DNA from 4 places in the Rhizobium laguerreae genome. Region 1 is predicted to be linked to each of the others. Evidence: predicted binding sites of a transcription regulator. Region 1 holds the regulator's gene; each other region holds the start of a gene.
What was found. Region 1 encodes PhoB, which activates phosphate uptake and scavenging genes when phosphate is short. Its sites were predicted from a motif close to TGTCATNNANCTGTCAT; they were not measured.
Positions count from the first base shown of each region.

Region 1 (4,133 bases):
CCACCGCCAAGGTCGAGGAACTGATCCACGAGTTGCGCGAGAACTACACGATCGTCATCGTCACCCACTCCATGCAGCAGGCCGCGCGTGTCTCGCAGCGCACCGCAATGTTCCACCTCGGCAATCTCGTCGAGGAGAACGACACCGACAAGATGTTCACCAATCCCGACGATCCGCGCACCCAGGACTACATCATGGGTCGCTTCGGTTGATTTTGGCGACACCAAGCCTTCCCGTTATTCGAGGATAAAGCCCCATGGCATCGACACATATTTTTTCTGCCTACGATGATGATTTGAAGTTCCTGTCCAGGCGGATTTCCGAAATGGGCGGCCTGGCCGAGCAGATGGTCAGCGAAGCCGTCCGCGCCCTCGTCAACGGCGATACCGCACTGGCGCAGAAGGTCATCTCCGACGATGTGATCCTCGATCACGCCGAACGCGAAATCGGCGACAAGGCGATCGTCACCATCGCCCGCCGTCAGCCGATGGCCTCGGACCTGCGTGAAATCATGGGTTCGATCCGCATCGCCGCCGATCTCGAACGCGTCGGCGACCTCGGCAAGAACACCGCCAAGCGCGTCATCGCCGTCCAAAGCACTGGCGTTCCCCGTAAGCTCGCCCGCGGCCTCGAGCATCTGTCCGAGCTGGCGCTCGTCCAGCTCAAGGAAGTACTCGATGTCTACACCAATCGTTCAGCCGACAAGGCGAATGCGATCCGTGAACGCGACAACGAGATCGACGCGATGTACACCTCGCTGTTTCGCGAACTCCTGACCTATATGATGGAGGATCCGCGCAACATCACCAGCTGCACGCATCTTCTCTTCTGCGCCAAGAATATCGAGCGCATCGGCGACCATGCCACCAACATCGCCGAGACGATCTTTTACATGACGACAGGCGCACAGCCGGAAGGCGATCGTCCGAAGGACGACAGCGCCAACACCGTAGGCGCGGTCACGGAATAACCGCCCGCATAGTTAGTTGCGTGCGCGCCCGTCCGGGCGCGCAAAGAGGTCGCAGCCAATTTCTGAATTTGCGCAGGATGAATTGCTTAAATCACCCCTGATTTAAGGATGATGCGCGAGGAGACCGACACGCATGATCCCGAGAGTTGCAGTTGTTGAAGACGAGGAAGCCCTCAGCGTGCTTCTTCGCTACAATCTCGAAGCGGAAGGCTTCGAGGTCGATACCATCCTTCGTGGCGACGAAGCCGAGATGAGGCTTCAGGAGCGCACGCCCGATCTTCTCATCCTCGATTGGATGCTGCCCGGTGTCTCCGGCATCGAGCTCTGCCGGCGCCTGCGCATGCGGCCCGAGACCGAGCGCCTGCCGATTATCATGCTGACGGCGCGCGGCGAGGAGAGCGAGCGCGTCCGCGGATTGTCGACGGGTGCCGACGATTATGTCGTCAAGCCCTTCTCGACCCCGGAACTCGTTGCCCGCGTCAAGGCGATGCTGCGCCGCGCCCGTCCCGAGGTGCTGTCGACGGTGCTGAAATGCGGCGATATCGAGCTCGACCGCGAAACCCATCGCGTCCATCGCAAGAGCCGCGAAGTCCGCCTCGGCCCCACCGAATTCCGCCTGCTGGAATTCCTGATGTCGTCGCCGGGCCGGGTGTTCTCCCGCTCGCAGCTTCTCGATGGCGTCTGGGGCCACGATATCTATGTCGACGAGCGCACCGTCGACGTCCATGTCGGCCGTCTGCGCAAGGCGCTGAATTTCTCCAACATGCAAGACGTCATCCGCACCGTCCGCGGCGCCGGTTATTCGATGGAAGCCTGAGGGCTTCCGTTCTGGTTACTGACAGAGTCGACCGACGATTTTTTCGTCGTGCTCGGGCTTGTCCCGCTGCTGTCCGGTTCGCGGCGATAGACCGCCCCTCATCCGGCTGCCGCCACCTTCTCCCCGCTCGCGGGGCGAAGGGACCCGCTGCGACGTCTCCGTTCCCCGTCCTCCACCTCTCCTGTGGCACGTCCCCTCGCCCCGTTTACGGGGAGAGAGTTAGGGTGAGGGGCAGCCATCCCGCAATAAGCGCTTCCATCCACTCGCATAAAAAAACGGGCCACTCGGCCCGCTTTCTGCATTCTAAACGATGTTCGCTCGTTCAGCTGGCCCGCGCCGCTGCCCGGCGGCGTTCATTCACCGGCTGGTAGGCGAGTTTCTGGTGATAGCCGCAATAAGGCGAATTGTCGGGGGATTCGCAGCCGCAGAAATGGAAGTCGTCCTTCAGCGGATCGCCGACTGGCCACTTGCAGGTGCGTTCGGTCAGTTCCGTCAGGCCGAGGCGGCGCGAAATCGGCACCACCACGTTGCCCCTCGGCACGTATTCCATTTCCTCGATCGTTTCGATCTCGATCTCTTCCTTCAGCATCGTCGCGCCCTGCTGGCGGGTGACGGTGCGGGTCGTGATCCGGGAGGCGTAGTTCGGTGCGCGCGGCGCCGATGTGTTGCGCTTCGGCGTTCGCGCCGCGGTGTTGGTGCCGCCGGCCTTGGCACGGCCGGGAAGGCACAGCCGGTGCACTTTGCCGATGACCGCGTTTCTGCTGACCCCACCGAGCTGCGCAGCAATCTGGCTGGCGCTCAGTCCTTCGGCCCAAAGCTTCTTGAGTTTCTCGACCCGCTCGTCTGTCCAGTTCATGCCCTGTCTCCACCTTTTGCGTTGGTGATGGCAGAATCCCTCACCGTTGTCCCGGGAGCTCCGAAACAAGAAACGCTTGATCAATTTTGGTGACTAGTTCCGCCGCATGCAGTCTAGTAATTGATCTTTAACCTAGTGTGAGGCTGACTCCGTGACAAGAGTCGCATGAATCCGGATGAATCGAATTCGTAGTTTTCCCCAACTTGCTGCCCCTGCGTGTCATTTCTGCAATAATGCCTGTTGATGACTGAAAATGCCGCTGTACACCCTTGCTGCATACGCTAAGGGCGCCGTTTTGTTGACATTGCAGCGCGAAAAGGAAATAGTGCCACTCGCCGCCGCAAGGCGGCATTTTTGATTTTTCGGGCCTGGTTTCCTTAGCCGGAGTCATTGCCCGGCAACTTTGATGGAGATCGCGCCATGGCTGAAGCCGCGCCGCTTTATGACACCTATTCTCGTGCCCCGCTGCGGTTCGAGCGAGGCGAGGGCGTGTGGCTGATCACCGAAAGCGGCGAGCGATATCTCGATTTCGGCGCCGGCGTCGCCGTCACGTCAGTCGGCCACAGCAATCCGCATGTGGTCGGCGCATTGAAGGAGCAGGCCGACAAGGTCTGGCACCTGTCGAACATCTATGAGATCCCCGGCCAGGAGCGTCTGGCAAAGCGCCTGACGGACGCCACCTTCGCCGACAAGGTGTTCTTCACCAATTCAGGCGCCGAGGCGCTCGAATGCGCAATCAAGACGGCGCGCCGCTATCAGTTTTCCAAGGGCCATCCCGAGCGCTTCCATATCATCACCTTCGAAGGCGCCTTCCACGGACGGACGCTGGCGACGATCGCCGCCGGCGGCCAGGAGAAATATCTCGAAGGCTTCGGCCCCAAGGCGCCAGGTTTCGATCAGGTGGCTTTCGGCGACATCGAAGCGGTCCGCGCCGCGATCACCGAGGCGACGGCTGGCATCCTCATCGAGCCCGTGCAGGGCGAGGGCGGCGTCCGTCCCGCCACGCCTGAGTTCATGAAGGCGCTTCGCCAGCTCTGCGACGACAACGGCCTGCTGCTGATTCTCGACGAGGTCCAGACCGGCGTCGGCCGCACCGGCAAGCTCTTCGCTCATGAATGGTCGGGCGTCACCCCCGACATCATGGCTGTCGCGAAGGGCATCGGCGGCGGTTTCCCGCTCGGCGCCTGCCTTGCCACATCAGAGGCCGCCTCCGGCATGAAGGCCGGCACGCATGGCTCGACCTATGGCGGCAATCCGCTTGCCATGGCCGTCGGCAGCGCCGTGCTCGACATCATCCTTGCCGATGGCTTCCTCCAGCAGGTGCGCGACGTAGCACTCGTCTTCCGCCAGGGTCTCGCCTCGCTGAAGGATCGTTATCCCGATGTGATCGAAGACGTGCGCGGCGAGGGGCTTTTGCTCGGCATCAAGGCTGCCGTTCCCTCAGCCGAACTGCTGCAGGCGATCCGCGCCGCCCATCTGCTCGGCGTGCC
Region 1 is NZ_JAAXQT010000002.1:123,535-127,667, forward strand. It holds gene pstB (phosphate ABC transporter ATP-binding protein PstB) at 1-212, shown strand, start outside; gene phoU (phosphate signaling complex protein PhoU) at 257-970, shown strand; gene phoB (phosphate regulon transcriptional regulator PhoB) at 1,104-1,787, shown strand; gene HFO71_RS07505 (GcrA family cell cycle regulator) at 2,110-2,643, opposite strand; gene HFO71_RS07510 (aspartate aminotransferase family protein) at 3,064-4,133, shown strand, end outside.

Region 2 (4,133 bases), on a different contig from region 1:
CGACCCCCCGGGGCGCCGATGACCGCCAGGGCGGGCCTGCACCGACACGGCGCCTGCTGTTCTATTGGCTTGGCGGCGCCGGCCTTCTTGCCGCAACGATCCTGATGCTGCTTGCCCATGCCGGCGATCCGCTGCTGCTTTCGGGCGGTCTCGTCATCCTTGGCCTGGCCGTCATCGCCAGTTATGCCCTGCTGATGGTTCGCTCGCGCAAGGCCGGGCAACGCCCCGGTCAACCCATGCCGGATTGGAACGCCGGCGTAAAGCTGTTCGCCGACGTGCACGACGTGCTCGGCGACATCACGGTCAGTCGCACCATGGACCGGCGTATCATCTCCGCCAACGATACTTTTAGCCGCCTGACCGGGCGGCTGCGTCCGGAAGGACGCACCTGCGAGGAGATCGGGATTGCCTTCCGCCCCGGCCCGGTACCGCATTGCTACGACGTCGAGATTTCGACGCCGGAGGGTCAGCGCATCTTCCTCTGGCGCGATGTCGTCACCCGCGACCCGGCAAACGGCCGCCTGCTGCTGCAGAGCATTGCCCGCGACGTGACCGACGAGCGGCTGATCGCACAGGGCCGCGAGGAGGCTCGCCAGAAGGCCGAGTATAACAGCGCCGCCAAATCGAGGCTGCTTGCCACCGTCAGCCACGAGGTGCGCACGCCGCTTTCCGGCATCCTCGGCATGACGCATCTGATCGCCGAGACGCGGCTGACGCAGGAGCAGCAGAACTATCTCGCAAACATCCGCCAGTCCGGCCACGCCTTGACGCAGCTCGTCGAGGATCTGCTCGACTTCTCCACCATCGAAGTCGGCCGCTTCGCGCTGCACCCGCGCTCGGAATCGCTGCGCAAGCTGCTGGAAAGCGTCGTCGAGATGCTCGCCCACCGGGCGCATGAAAAGGGCATCGAGATCGGCGCCACCGTGTCATCCGACGTGCCCGAAAATATGAGCTTCGATCCGGCGCGGCTGCGCCAGGTCCTCTTCAACGTCATCGGCAATGCCGTGAAGTTCACCCAGGTCGGCGGCGTCTTCATCCGCGTGTCGCTCGACGCCGGCGACTTGCTGATCACCGTCACCGATAGCGGTCCCGGCATGACGGCGGAGGAGCAGGCGCGCGTCTTCGGCGAGTTCGAGCAGGGCGGGAGCGTTGCCGACAAGAGCAGCGGGACCGGGCTCGGCCTTGCCATCTCCGCCCGCATCATGCGCGAATTCAACGGCGCGCTGACGGTTGCCAGCGAAATGGGCAGAGGCAGCGAATTCACCATCCGCTTCCCTGTCGATATCGGCAGCGAGCGCCCCGACCGACGAAACACGCTGCTTGCCGGCAACAGTGTCGTACTGCTGGCGCCGGCAGGTGCGGCGCGCACTGCCATCGCCGAAACGATCACTGCGCTCGGCGGTCTCTGCCATCTCGTCGGCGACGGCGAGATGGCGCGGGCAACGCTGCTCGAACTGGCGAAGGGCGGACGGCGGTCGACCGACATCATCATCGACCATCGGATGTCGGCGGAATTTTCCGCTCATCTTGCCGATCGCGCCGAAATCGCAGCACTCGGTTTGCGCAAGGTCCTGCTCGTCAATCCGGAAGAGCGTAGCGCCCATCCGCTTGACCTCTTCGATGCCTGGCTGATCCGGCCGCTGCGCGAACAGTCGCTGATCGACGTGCTGCGCGGGCGCATGCGCGGCATGGAGAAGCGCGACGCGCTGAACGACAACCAGCCGGGTTTCGGGCTTTCGGTGGCGGAGACGCTGGTTGCCGCCAGCGGGCTCAGCATCCTGCTCGGCGAAGACGATCCGATCAATGCCATGCTGGTGCGTGTCGTTCTGGAAAAGGGCGGGCACAAGGTGCGCCATGTCGAAGATTTCGAGACACTGCTCGACTGTGCGCTCTGCGACGCCAATGCCCGGCCCGATATCATCATCAGCGATCTCTCGATGCCTGGCGGCAACGGTATCGACATGCTAGGACGCCTGCGCGGCCACGAGCGGCGGCTCGATCTCGCGCCGGTGCCGGTGATCGTACTGACCGCCGACAAGAGCGACGAATCACGCCGCCAAGTCTTGCTCAACGGCGCCAATCGCGTCATGATAAAGCCGGTCGATCCGGTGCGGCTGCTGACCGAAGTTCAGGCGGTTGCCGCCCTTTCCGCCCGCCGGGCAGAGGCGCGGTGAGCGCCTCAGAAACCGGCACGCTTCTTGCGCTTGGAAATTCAAAATGTCACTTTCCTGTCGTAGAGAAGTGTTTTATGGCGTCGATAAGCCGGTAACGGGAGAATCGTCATGTCCGCCATCGACATCCTGAATCGTGACACCACCGCGGAGGCTGCACGGCCCTCGACGGCTGCTGTACAGAAGGACGGCGATATCCTCGGCCGCATCGGCAATCTGGAGACCCGCCTTGCCCGCACGGCACGCGAGATCGATGCCGCCCAGGCCGTGCGTTACCGCGTTTTCGTCGACGAAATGAAGGCGCAGCTGCCGCTGGACGCCATGCGCCGCCAGCGCGATGTCGATGCCTATGACGCTGTCTGCGATCATCTTCTCGTGCTCGACCGCTCGATCGAGGGCGACCCGGAAGACCAGATCGTGGGCACATACCGTCTGCTGCGTCAGGATGTCGCCATCGCCAATGGCGGTTTTTACTCGGCTTCCGAATTCGAAATCGAAGGCCTCATCGCCAAACATCCGGACAAGCGCTTCATGGAGCTCGGCCGCTCCTGCGTGCTGCCGGAATACCGCACCAAGCGCACCGTCGAGCTCCTGTGGCAGGGCAACTGGGCCTACGCGCTGAAGCACGGCGTCAGCGCCATGTTCGGCTGCGCGTCTTTCCCCGGCGTCTATCTCGAAAGCCACGCGCTGGCGCTGTCCTTCCTCTACCACAATGTGCTGGCGAAGAACGAATGGGCCGTCGGCGCCTTGCCGCATCTGGCCCGCAACATGGACCTGATGCCGGTCGAGGCTATCAACCCGAAGCGGGCGCTGATGGCTCTGCCGCCGCTGATCAAGGGCTATCTGCGCCTCGGTGCGATGGTCGGCTCCGACGCGGTCGTCGATCATGCCTTCAACACGACCGACGTGCTGATCGTGCTGCCGATCTCCAGCATTTCGGACCGTTATCTGAATTATTACGGCGCCGACGCCGGCCGCTTCGCCAGTTAGGATAATTCAGACGATGCAGCGTTGAGGGGTCGGTCTTGACGGTCCCCAGACCGAATTGAACTCCGGCTCATGTCTCAAAATATGTGCCCGGCGGGCGCGCTGCTAGCCGGGCACATATCTCTGTTATAGGCGAAGAAGACTACTAGCCCGCCCCGTAGGCGGCGATCGCAGCCATATTGACGATGTCGCTGTCCTTGGCACCCATCGAGGTGATCTGCACCGGCTTGTCGAGACCGACGAGGATCGGGCCGATCACCGTGGAGCCCCCGAGCTCCTGCAGCATCTTGGTCGAGATCGAGGCCGAGTGGAAAGCCGGCATGACGAGCACGTTGGCCGGGCCGGAAAGGCGGCAGAAGGGATATTGCTCCATCACCTTGCGGTTCAGAGCGACGTCGGCCGCCATCTCGCCGTCATATTCGAAATCGACGCGGCGCTTGTCGAGGATCTTCACCGCCTCGCGCACCCGCTCGGAACGTTCGCCCGAGGGATGGCCGAAGGTGGAATAGGCCAGCATGGCGACCCGCGGCGAATAACCCATGCGCCGCGCCAGACCGGCGGCCTCTTCGGCGATATCGGCAAGCTCCTCGGCCGTCGGCATGTCGTGCACCGCGGTATCGGCAACAAAGACCGTGCGGCCGCGGCAAAGCGCCAGCGACACGCCGATGACGCGGTGGCCCGGCTTCTCGTCGATGCAGCGGCGCACATCCTCGAGTGCCGTCGAATAATTGCGGGTGATCCCCGTCACCATGCCGTCGGCATCGCCGAGCGCCACCATGGTGGCTGCGAAGTGGTTGCGGTCGTTATGGATCAGTCGCTGGGCGTCGCGGTGGAGATAACCGTGCCGCTGCAGCCGGGCATAGAGATAGTCGATATAGGCCTCGACCCGGGTCGAAAGCCGGGCATTGACGATTTCGAGGCCCGGCCGGTTGAGATCGATGCCGGCACGTTCCGCCGTCGCCCGGATCAGGTCCT
Region 2 is NZ_JAAXQT010000006.1:9,560-13,692, forward strand. It holds gene HFO71_RS18805 (PAS domain-containing hybrid sensor histidine kinase/response regulator) at 1-2,174, shown strand, start outside; gene olsB (l-ornithine N(alpha)-acyltransferase) at 2,283-3,161, shown strand; gene HFO71_RS18815 (NADP-dependent malic enzyme) at 3,304-4,133, opposite strand, start outside.
Region 2: a site for PhoB is predicted at 2,219-2,235, ahead of olsB (l-ornithine N(alpha)-acyltransferase). Genes of this name have one in related genera too.

Region 3 (4,133 bases), on a different contig from region 1:
GGTCGAATACAGACCGACAGCGACCGGGACCAGCGGAAATGTCTCCTTGCCCTCGACCACGACCGGAACGCCGGGATCGCCGCCGAACCACTGCATCGCCCATGCCAGAATGTCGATGGAGACGAAGAACAAGGGCACGGTGATACAAACGCCGATAATGTTGAAGGACATATGGGCATAGGCAGCGCGTTTGGCGTTCTTCGACAGGTTGATCGAGGCAATCCAGGAGGTGATCGTGGTTCCGAGATCCGCACCCAACGAGAAGGCAACCGCCGTCGTCCAGTCAAGGACACCGGCCGCGCCGAGCCCCATGACGATACCGATCGTCGCCGACGAGGAGTGGATCATCGCAGTGACGCCGGCGGCGATCAGCACGCATTTGATCAGGTTGTAATAGGAGTCGGCGGTCAGCGTCGACAGAACGTCCATGACCTCCGGTATGTTGCGCAGCGGCCGAAGGCCGCCGGTCATCAGATTGAGACCGTAGAAAATCAGCGCGAAACCCATGCAGGCAAGCGCGACGTTGCGGACGCGCTCGCTCTTAGCAAAGCAGTAAACCAGCGAAAAAACGCCCGCAAAGATCAGGCCAAGTGGACCGAGCGGCAAGGCGATCAAGCCGTTTCCGAGCGTCGTTCCGACGTTGGCGCCCATGATGACGCTGATCGCCGGACGCAATCCGACAACGCCGGCATTGACGAGGCCGACGACCATGACCGTCATTGCCGTGGATGACTGGATGACACCGGTGATGAGCGTTCCCGCGATGACGCCCTTGATCGGCGTGCCTGCGGCTCTCGCGAGAAATGCGCGCATCTTGTTGACGGAGAGTGCCTGGATGCCGTTCGACATGAACTCCAGACCGAGCATGAATATCCCCAGCCCGCCAATAACAGGCACAAGAATATCCTTGAAAATGTCGATGTTCATTACGCCTTACCCCCTTGGCGCCAAAATGGCGCGCTTCAACGACGCCCCCGCGTCTCACATGCCCGATTTGATACGGTCGGGGATGCCCCGACCGCGTATCATGCGCGCCCGAACGACTTACTGGCTCGCGGATGCATCCTGCTTCAGCCAGTATTTGACGATCTGACTGACGAGCTGCGGCGGCAAAGGCACATAGCCCAGCGCCTCGGCGTCCTTACTGCCTGCCTCGAACGCCAGACGGAAAAAATCATGCACGCGGCGATAGCGATTGGGCGCCTGTCCCGTGATTGGAACGACAGCAAATGTTGCGCCGCTGATCGGATAGGCCGCCTCTCCCGGTTGATCCGCGAGCGATACCGAAAAATCCTTCGCTTCATCCCATGAGGCAGTGCTGGCGGCAGCCCGCACGCCATCCGGTCCCGGTTTTACGAACTGGCCGGATTTGTTCTGAACAGCGGCATAGGGCAGGTTTGCACGCTCGACCTGGCCAAAATCGGCATAGGCGATCGCCCCCTTGGTTGCCTGCACCGCGCGAATGAGATCCCCGGTTCCCTCGACACTCGTCCCCACAGGCCAGGCGATCAGCGTATCCGCTCCATGTGCCGCCTTCCATTCCGGGCTTGCCGAGGACAGGAATTCGGTGAACATGAAGGTGGTGCCTGATCCATCCTTGCGGCTAACCGGGCTGATTTTCTGATCGGGAAGGCTGATCTCCGGGTTGATCGCCTTGATGGCAGGGTCAGCCCACGACTGGATCTTGCCGAGATAGATATTCGCAAGCAGCGGGCCAGTCAGGTTGATACGGCCCTTGTCGATACCGTCAAGATTGACGGCAATCGCCACGCTGCCGAGCACGATCGGAAATTGCTGGCGGCCATGCTTTAAAAGCTCGTCGTGGGAGACAGGCACATCGGTCGCAGCGAAATCCAGCTCCGGCTGATCAAGGCGCATCAGGCCTGCCAGCGAACCGACGAGCTCGTAATCTACCGTCCAATCGGGTGAGCTGAAGTCGCCGTCATCCATCCGCGCCTTCTCGTAGATCTCCGCCCACTTCGCGATGATGGGTGCCGCGAATGTGGAGCCGGCGCCCCGAATGGGCTCGGCCATGGCTGCAGGAGCGATGAAGAGTGAACCGACAACTGCCGCAAGTCCGCTAAAGCCGGCGGCGGCGGTCGTCACTCTGTGGACTTGCCGAAAAAAACGTTCCATCGGCGCTTCCCTCGCAACCGTTAACTGCGCACTTCGATCAGAATTCAAACCAGATCAGCTCAGGACCCACTGTCCGAACCCGTGTTCCAGCCGACAGGAATTCCTGACACGACTAAGTATTTCCATTCATTAACATTTTAATGACAGTTTAGTTTTGCGGGTTGCGGATTCTCCGCGCAGGACATTCTTGGACTGATCGATGTCGCTCTAAAAATTCGAAATAAAACCGTCACTCAACTGACACATCGGCCGCATTTATAATGGTAAAACAACGCAGCCCGCGCCACGGCCAGACCGACGGTGCGGATTGCTTCTGCGTTCGAGGTGCAAGAGGATGCGGCGGCGCTAAAGCGGCAATACCTCGGCTGCAAGCTCCTCCGCCGTCAGCCCCTTGCCGGCGCGTTGGCCGGCCTCGCCGTGCAGCCAGACGCCGGCAGCGGCGGCCTCGAAGACCGGCAGGCCCTGGGCGAGCAAGCCGCCGATGATGCCGGCAAGCACGTCGCCGGAACCGGCGGTGGCAAGCCAGACGGGAGCGTTGGTATTGATGAGCGCACGTCCATCGGGTGCTGCGATAACGGTATCGGCGCCTTTGTAAATGATCGCGGCATTGGCGCGGCGGGCGGCGGCCACAGCCTTATCCACCTTTCCGAGCGCATCATCGCTGCCGATATCGGGAAAGAGCCGCGCGAATTCGCCCTCGTGCGGTGTCAGCACCAGACGCGGCTCACCCCGGAAAAGATCGAACAGCTGTTGCGGATCATCCTTGAACGAGGAGATGCCGTCGGCATCGAGCACCAGATGACGATCGGCAAGGGCCGAGACGAAGCCGCGCGCCCTGGCGCCGATGCCGAAACCGGGGCCGAGGACGAAGGTCTGCAGCCGCTTGTCGGAGAGCCAGTCGCCGAGGTCGGCCTCGTCGTCGATGGCATGCAGCATGACGGCGGTCAGATGCGCGGCATTGGCGGCCATTGCCGCGCGGGGGGCGGCGATCGTCACCAAGCCGGCGCCGGCCTTCAGGCCCGAGATCGCCGACATGCGCGCCGCACCCGTCTTGTCGGCCTCGCCTGAGAAGACGACCAGATGACCGCGCTTGTATTTGTGGGTTTCCAACTGCTCGGCCGGCAGCGCACTCTTCCAGGCATCCGGCCTGTTCTCGGCAATGATACCGCCTGCCTCGGCGCGGATGATGCGGGCGGGGATACCGATGTCGAAGACCTCCAATTCACCGCAAAGCTCCCTGCCCGGCATCAGCAGATGGCCGGGCTTGCGGGTCATGAAGGTGATGGTGTTGCAGGCCCGGAAGGCGGCACCCAGCACCTTGCCGGTGCGGCCATCGAGGCCGGAGGGCAGATCGATGGCGAGCACGGGAATAGCGACCTCGGTGACGCCCTCGATCAGCGCGCACACATCGGCCGACACCGCGCGGCCAAGCCCTGCCCCGAACAGACCATCAATGACGACGTCGCCGGTTTCCGGCCGATAGAGGCCGAGTTCCTGTCCACTGAGCGCGCAGCCCATGCGGGCGCGGGCGGCATCACCCTTCAACCTCAAGGGATCGCCGAGGTGGAAGAGCGCCACCTTCGCCCCGCTCTCCTGCAGATGACGGGCTGCGACATAGGCATCGCCGCCATTGTTGCCGGGTCCGCAGAGTATGACGAAACGCAACGCTCCGGGATGAAGGCGCAGAGCAGCAGCTGCGACCGCGGCACCTGCCCTCTCCATCAGGCCAAAAGAGTCGATGCCGGATGCGGCAGCGGCCGCGTCGACGGCGGCCATTTCGGCAGGAGTGAGAAGAAGGTCGGACAGATGTTTGCTCATCATCCTATTCAAATCAAAAAACGCCTAAAAAACAACCGTCTGAAATACCAAAGAGAAGGACTCAATTTAGGCATTTGCCTACATTTTCATCTCAACGTGACGCGTATTCGCAGTTGCGAAAATACATGAGTTTTTCCGTTTCCGATGGGATTTTGATCGGGAGACGATGTTTTTCCATC
Region 3 is NZ_JAAXQT010000005.1:63,163-67,295, forward strand. It holds gene HFO71_RS16755 (Na/Pi cotransporter family protein) at 1-927, opposite strand, end outside; gene pstS (phosphate ABC transporter substrate-binding protein PstS) at 1,045-2,136, opposite strand; gene HFO71_RS16765 (NAD(P)H-hydrate dehydratase) at 2,482-3,954, opposite strand.
Region 3: a site for PhoB is predicted at 2,364-2,380, ahead of pstS (phosphate ABC transporter substrate-binding protein PstS). Genes of this name have one in related genera too.

Region 4 (4,133 bases), on a different contig from region 1:
CTATCAGGCGCTTGCGGCCACGTCGCCGTCAGCGCTTCGCGCTCGGCATCGATCTCCGGCCAGTGCGACAGCGCCCGGCCGATTTCTTCGCCGCGCATCGGGTGGAGTTCGAAGGAGATGAAATGCAGGTGCTGGCCATCTGCACGGTGGAGTTTCCATTGCCGCCAGGTCTCGGCGAAGTTCAGCCCGGTGCCGAAGCCGAGTTCTCCGATCAGGAATGTCTGCCGCCCGTTCCAGCGCTCCGGCAGGCCGTTGCCGGCGAGAAAAACATGGCCGCATTCCAGCCGCCCATCGGTCTGGCAATAAAAATGATCGCCAAAGGCGGTGGAATAGGGCATATCGCCGTCGCGCCATTCGAGCGGCTGCGGCGCGCCTGCGCCAATCTGATCGGGGTTCACGTCTGTCATGGAAAAAGCCGATAATCCTCAGCCGGTCTCAGGTCAATCGTCCTCAGAATTGCTGATCGTCGGCGGCGGCATCATGGGTCTCTGGGCGGCGGTCCATGCCGAGCGCCGGGGCATCCGTTCCCTTATTGCCGACGCCGGCAGATTGGGCGAAGGTGCAAGCGGCGGCCTGCTCGGCGCGCTCATGCCGCATATGCCGGACCGGTGGTCGGAGAAGAAGCAGTTCCAATTCGATGCGCTGGTCTCGCTCGAAGCCGAGATCGCCGCGCTCGAAGCCGAGACCGGACTTTCCGCTGGCTACCGCCGTTCCGGACGGCTGATCCCGCTGCCGAAGCCGCATCTCAACACAATAGCGCGCGGCCACTCCGAGGACGCCGAACTCCATTGGCGGGCGGGCGAGCGCCGCTTCCACTGGCATGTGCTCGACAGGCCTGATGTAGACGGTTGGATCAAGGCGTCTGCCGGCGAGAGCGGCTTCGTGCACGACACGCTTGCCGCCCGCGTTGCGCCTCGCTTGCTGGTCGCAGCGCTCATCGCCTTCCTGCGGCGGGCAAAGCATGTTCGCATCCTGGAGCATGCGACGGTTGCCGGCCTCGATCCCGATCGCGGTACGGCCGAAATCAACGGCGAAACCATCGTTTTCAGTCACTGCATCCTGGCCGCCGGCCATCAGTCCTTTCCGTTGTTGCAGGGCCTGACGCCGGGGCTGAAACAACCGCTCGGCCAGCCGGTGAAGGGGCAGGCGGCATTGTTGAAAGCCGATATCGACCCGGCGCTGCCGACGATCTTCCTCGATGGGCTCTATGTCGTCGCGCATGAGGGCGGGCACGCGGCGATCGGCAGCACCAGTGAGAACCGTTTTGACGATCCTACATCCACCGACCTCCAGCTCGACGTGCTGATCGAGGCGGCGCGGGGCATCGTACCGACGCTTCGCGACGCCCCTATTGTCGAGCGCTGGGCCGGGCTTCGCCCGAAGGCGATCGATCGGGATCCGATGATCGGTCGGCATCCCGACCACCGGCGCCTGATCGCGCTGACCGGCGGCTTTAAGGTCAGTTTCGGCCTCGCCCACCGGCTGGCGGAGGCGGCGATATGTATCGCAAGCGATACAGACTGCGGATTTTTGCTGCCGGAAAGCTTCGCAATTTCAAGCCACATTGCGGTGGCTTCACGTTAAACGTGAATTAGACGCCGCTGCCTTTCGTGATTCTGTCATGCAAATCACCTATCTGCTTGCGCATCGACAGCGCCGGATCTGAACGGCTCTCACTTCCTTGATGGAGGAAATTGCATGCGCTATGCCATTTGCTTCACGCCTCCGGCGAGCGACCCGTTGTCGCTCGTGGCCGCCAATTGGCTTGGCCGAAACGTGTTTTCGGGCGATATGATGGAGCCTCCGGCAGTTCGTGGCCTCGGCATTCACGAGATTGCCTTCCATACCGCCGTGCCGCGGCGCTACGGATTTCACGGCGTTTTGAAGGCGCCGTTCCACTTGTCCCGCGACATGCGCGAATCGCAACTCCTGCGCGATCTCATGCGTTTTTCCGGGACCTTCGTTCCCTTCCAGATTCCTCGTATCGAAGTCGCCCGGCTCGGCAATTTCTACAGCCTGCTGCCGAGCACGCCCTGCGAGCAGATCCAGTATCTCGCCTCGGCGATCGTGCAGGAATTCGATCGTTTCCGCGCACCGCTTAGCGAGGCCGAGATCGAACGCAGCGATCCGGACGGGCTGTCGGCGACGCAATTTTCCAATCTGCATCGCTGGGGCAATCCCTATGTGATGGAGGAGTTCCGCTTTCATATGCCGGTGACAGGCCCCGTCAACGCGATCGACATGCCGCGCATCGAGCCGGCGTTGCGGACGATCTTCGAGCCTGTCCTCTGCGAACCTGTCACGGTTTCGAACGTGGCTCTGATGATCGAGGAGGGCACTGGCGGTCCTTTCCGCGTTCATTCGCTGCATCCGATGGGCAAGGTCAGCGCGCGCAAAATCGCTTGAGTCTGCCGATGGGCTAAAGGCTTGTGCCGTAAGGGCAAAATCCGGCGGAGCAGTTTCCGTCTCGACATTCCAGCTGCGGATGCTACCGTTCCCCGTCTTTTCAGAAGGTGATTTGATGGTATCCGAGACTTATCCGCGCAATCTCGTCGGTTACGGGCGTCTGACGCCCGATCCGAAATGGCCGGACGAGGCACGCATCGCCGTGCAGTTCGTCATCAACTACGAGGAGGGTGGCGAAAGCTCGATCCTCGACGGAGATCCGGCTTCCGAAAACCTGCTATCGGAGATCGTCGGTGCGGCGGCCTGGCCGGGGCAGCGCAACCTCAACATGGAATCGATCTATGAGTATGGTTCGCGTGCAGGCTTCTGGCGGCTCTGGCGGATGTTCACCGATCTCAAGGTGCAGGCCACCGTCTACGGCGTGACGCTGGCGATGGCCCGCAACCCCGAGGCCGTCGCCGCGATGAAGGAGGCCGGTTGGGAGATCGCCAGCCACGGTTACCGCTGGCTGGAATACAAGGATTTTCCTGAAGATCTGGAGCGCAAGCATATCCTCGAAGCGGTGCGCCTGCATACCGAACTCACCGGCGAGCGGCCTTACGGCATGTACCAGGGCAAGCCTTCCGACAATACGCTTCGGCTGGTGCAGGAGGAGGGCGGTTTCCTCTATTCCTCGGATTCCTATGCCGACGACCTGCCTTATTGGGTGAACGGCGTCGACGGGAAACCCTTCCTGATCATTCCTTATACGCTCGAAACCAACGACATGCGTTTTGCGACGCCGCAGGGCTTCAATGCCGGCGATCAGTTCTTCACCTATCTGAAGGATGCCTTCGACACGCTTTATGAGGAAGGCAAGGCGGGCAGCCCGAAGATGATGTCGGTCGGATTGCATTGCCGCCTCGTCGGGCGTCCCGGCCGGGCGGCAGCGCTGAAGCGCTTCATCGAATATGTGCTGAAGCATGACAAGGTCTGGATTCCGCGCCGCATCGAGATCGCCGAGCATTGGCACAAGCACCATCAGCCGGAAGCGCTGTGATGATGTCGCGCAAGGATTTCGTTTCCCGCTTCGGCGGCGTCTTTGAACATTCGCCTTTCATCGCCGAGCGCGCCTATGACGCCGGCCAGGTGCCGGAGCCGCTGACGGCAGCCGGCGTGCATGCGTCGCTAACCGCCGTCTTCCGGGCGGCAAGCCCGCAGGAACGCCTCGGCGTGCTCAGCGCCCATCCTGACCTTGCCGGGCGCCTTGCGATATCAGGCGAACTCACCGAAGACAGCCGGAAGGAGCAGTCCGGCGCCGGTCTCGACCGCCTGAGCCCGGCCGAACATGCCCGCTTCACCGAACTCAATTCGGCCTATGTCGAAAAATTCGGCTTTCCCTTCATCATCGCCGTCAAAGGGCTCGGCAAGGACGATATCCTGTCGGCCTTCGAAACACGGATCGGCAACAGCAGGGACGAAGAATTTGCGACCGCGACGGCGCAAGTCGAGCGGATCGCGCTGCTGCGCCTGACGACGATGCTGCCGGAGGCTGAATGAACGAGCGGCGCGCGATCGACTATCTCAATGAGATGTATGAGGCGGCATCCGAAGCGCTGTCTTTCGTCGGCGGAATGGATGGGGCGGCGTTCGCCGGGGACAAGCTCACTTTCAAGGCGGTCACCTTTTGCCACTTCACCATCGGTGCCGCGGCATCCCGCTTGCTGGTGACTCATCCGGAATTTGCG
Region 4 is NZ_JAAXQT010000001.1:227,715-231,847, forward strand. It holds gene mnmC2 (tRNA (5-methylaminomethyl-2-thiouridine)(34)-methyltransferase MnmC2) at 1-407, opposite strand, end outside; gene HFO71_RS01100 (NAD(P)/FAD-dependent oxidoreductase) at 406-1,584, shown strand; gene HFO71_RS01105 (DUF1045 domain-containing protein) at 1,699-2,406, shown strand; gene puuE (allantoinase PuuE) at 2,522-3,445, shown strand; gene uraD (2-oxo-4-hydroxy-4-carboxy-5-ureidoimidazoline decarboxylase) at 3,445-3,945, shown strand; gene HFO71_RS01120 (HepT-like ribonuclease domain-containing protein) at 3,942-4,133, shown strand, end outside.
Region 4: a site for PhoB is predicted at 1,607-1,623, ahead of HFO71_RS01105 (DUF1045 domain-containing protein). Genes of this name have one in related genera too.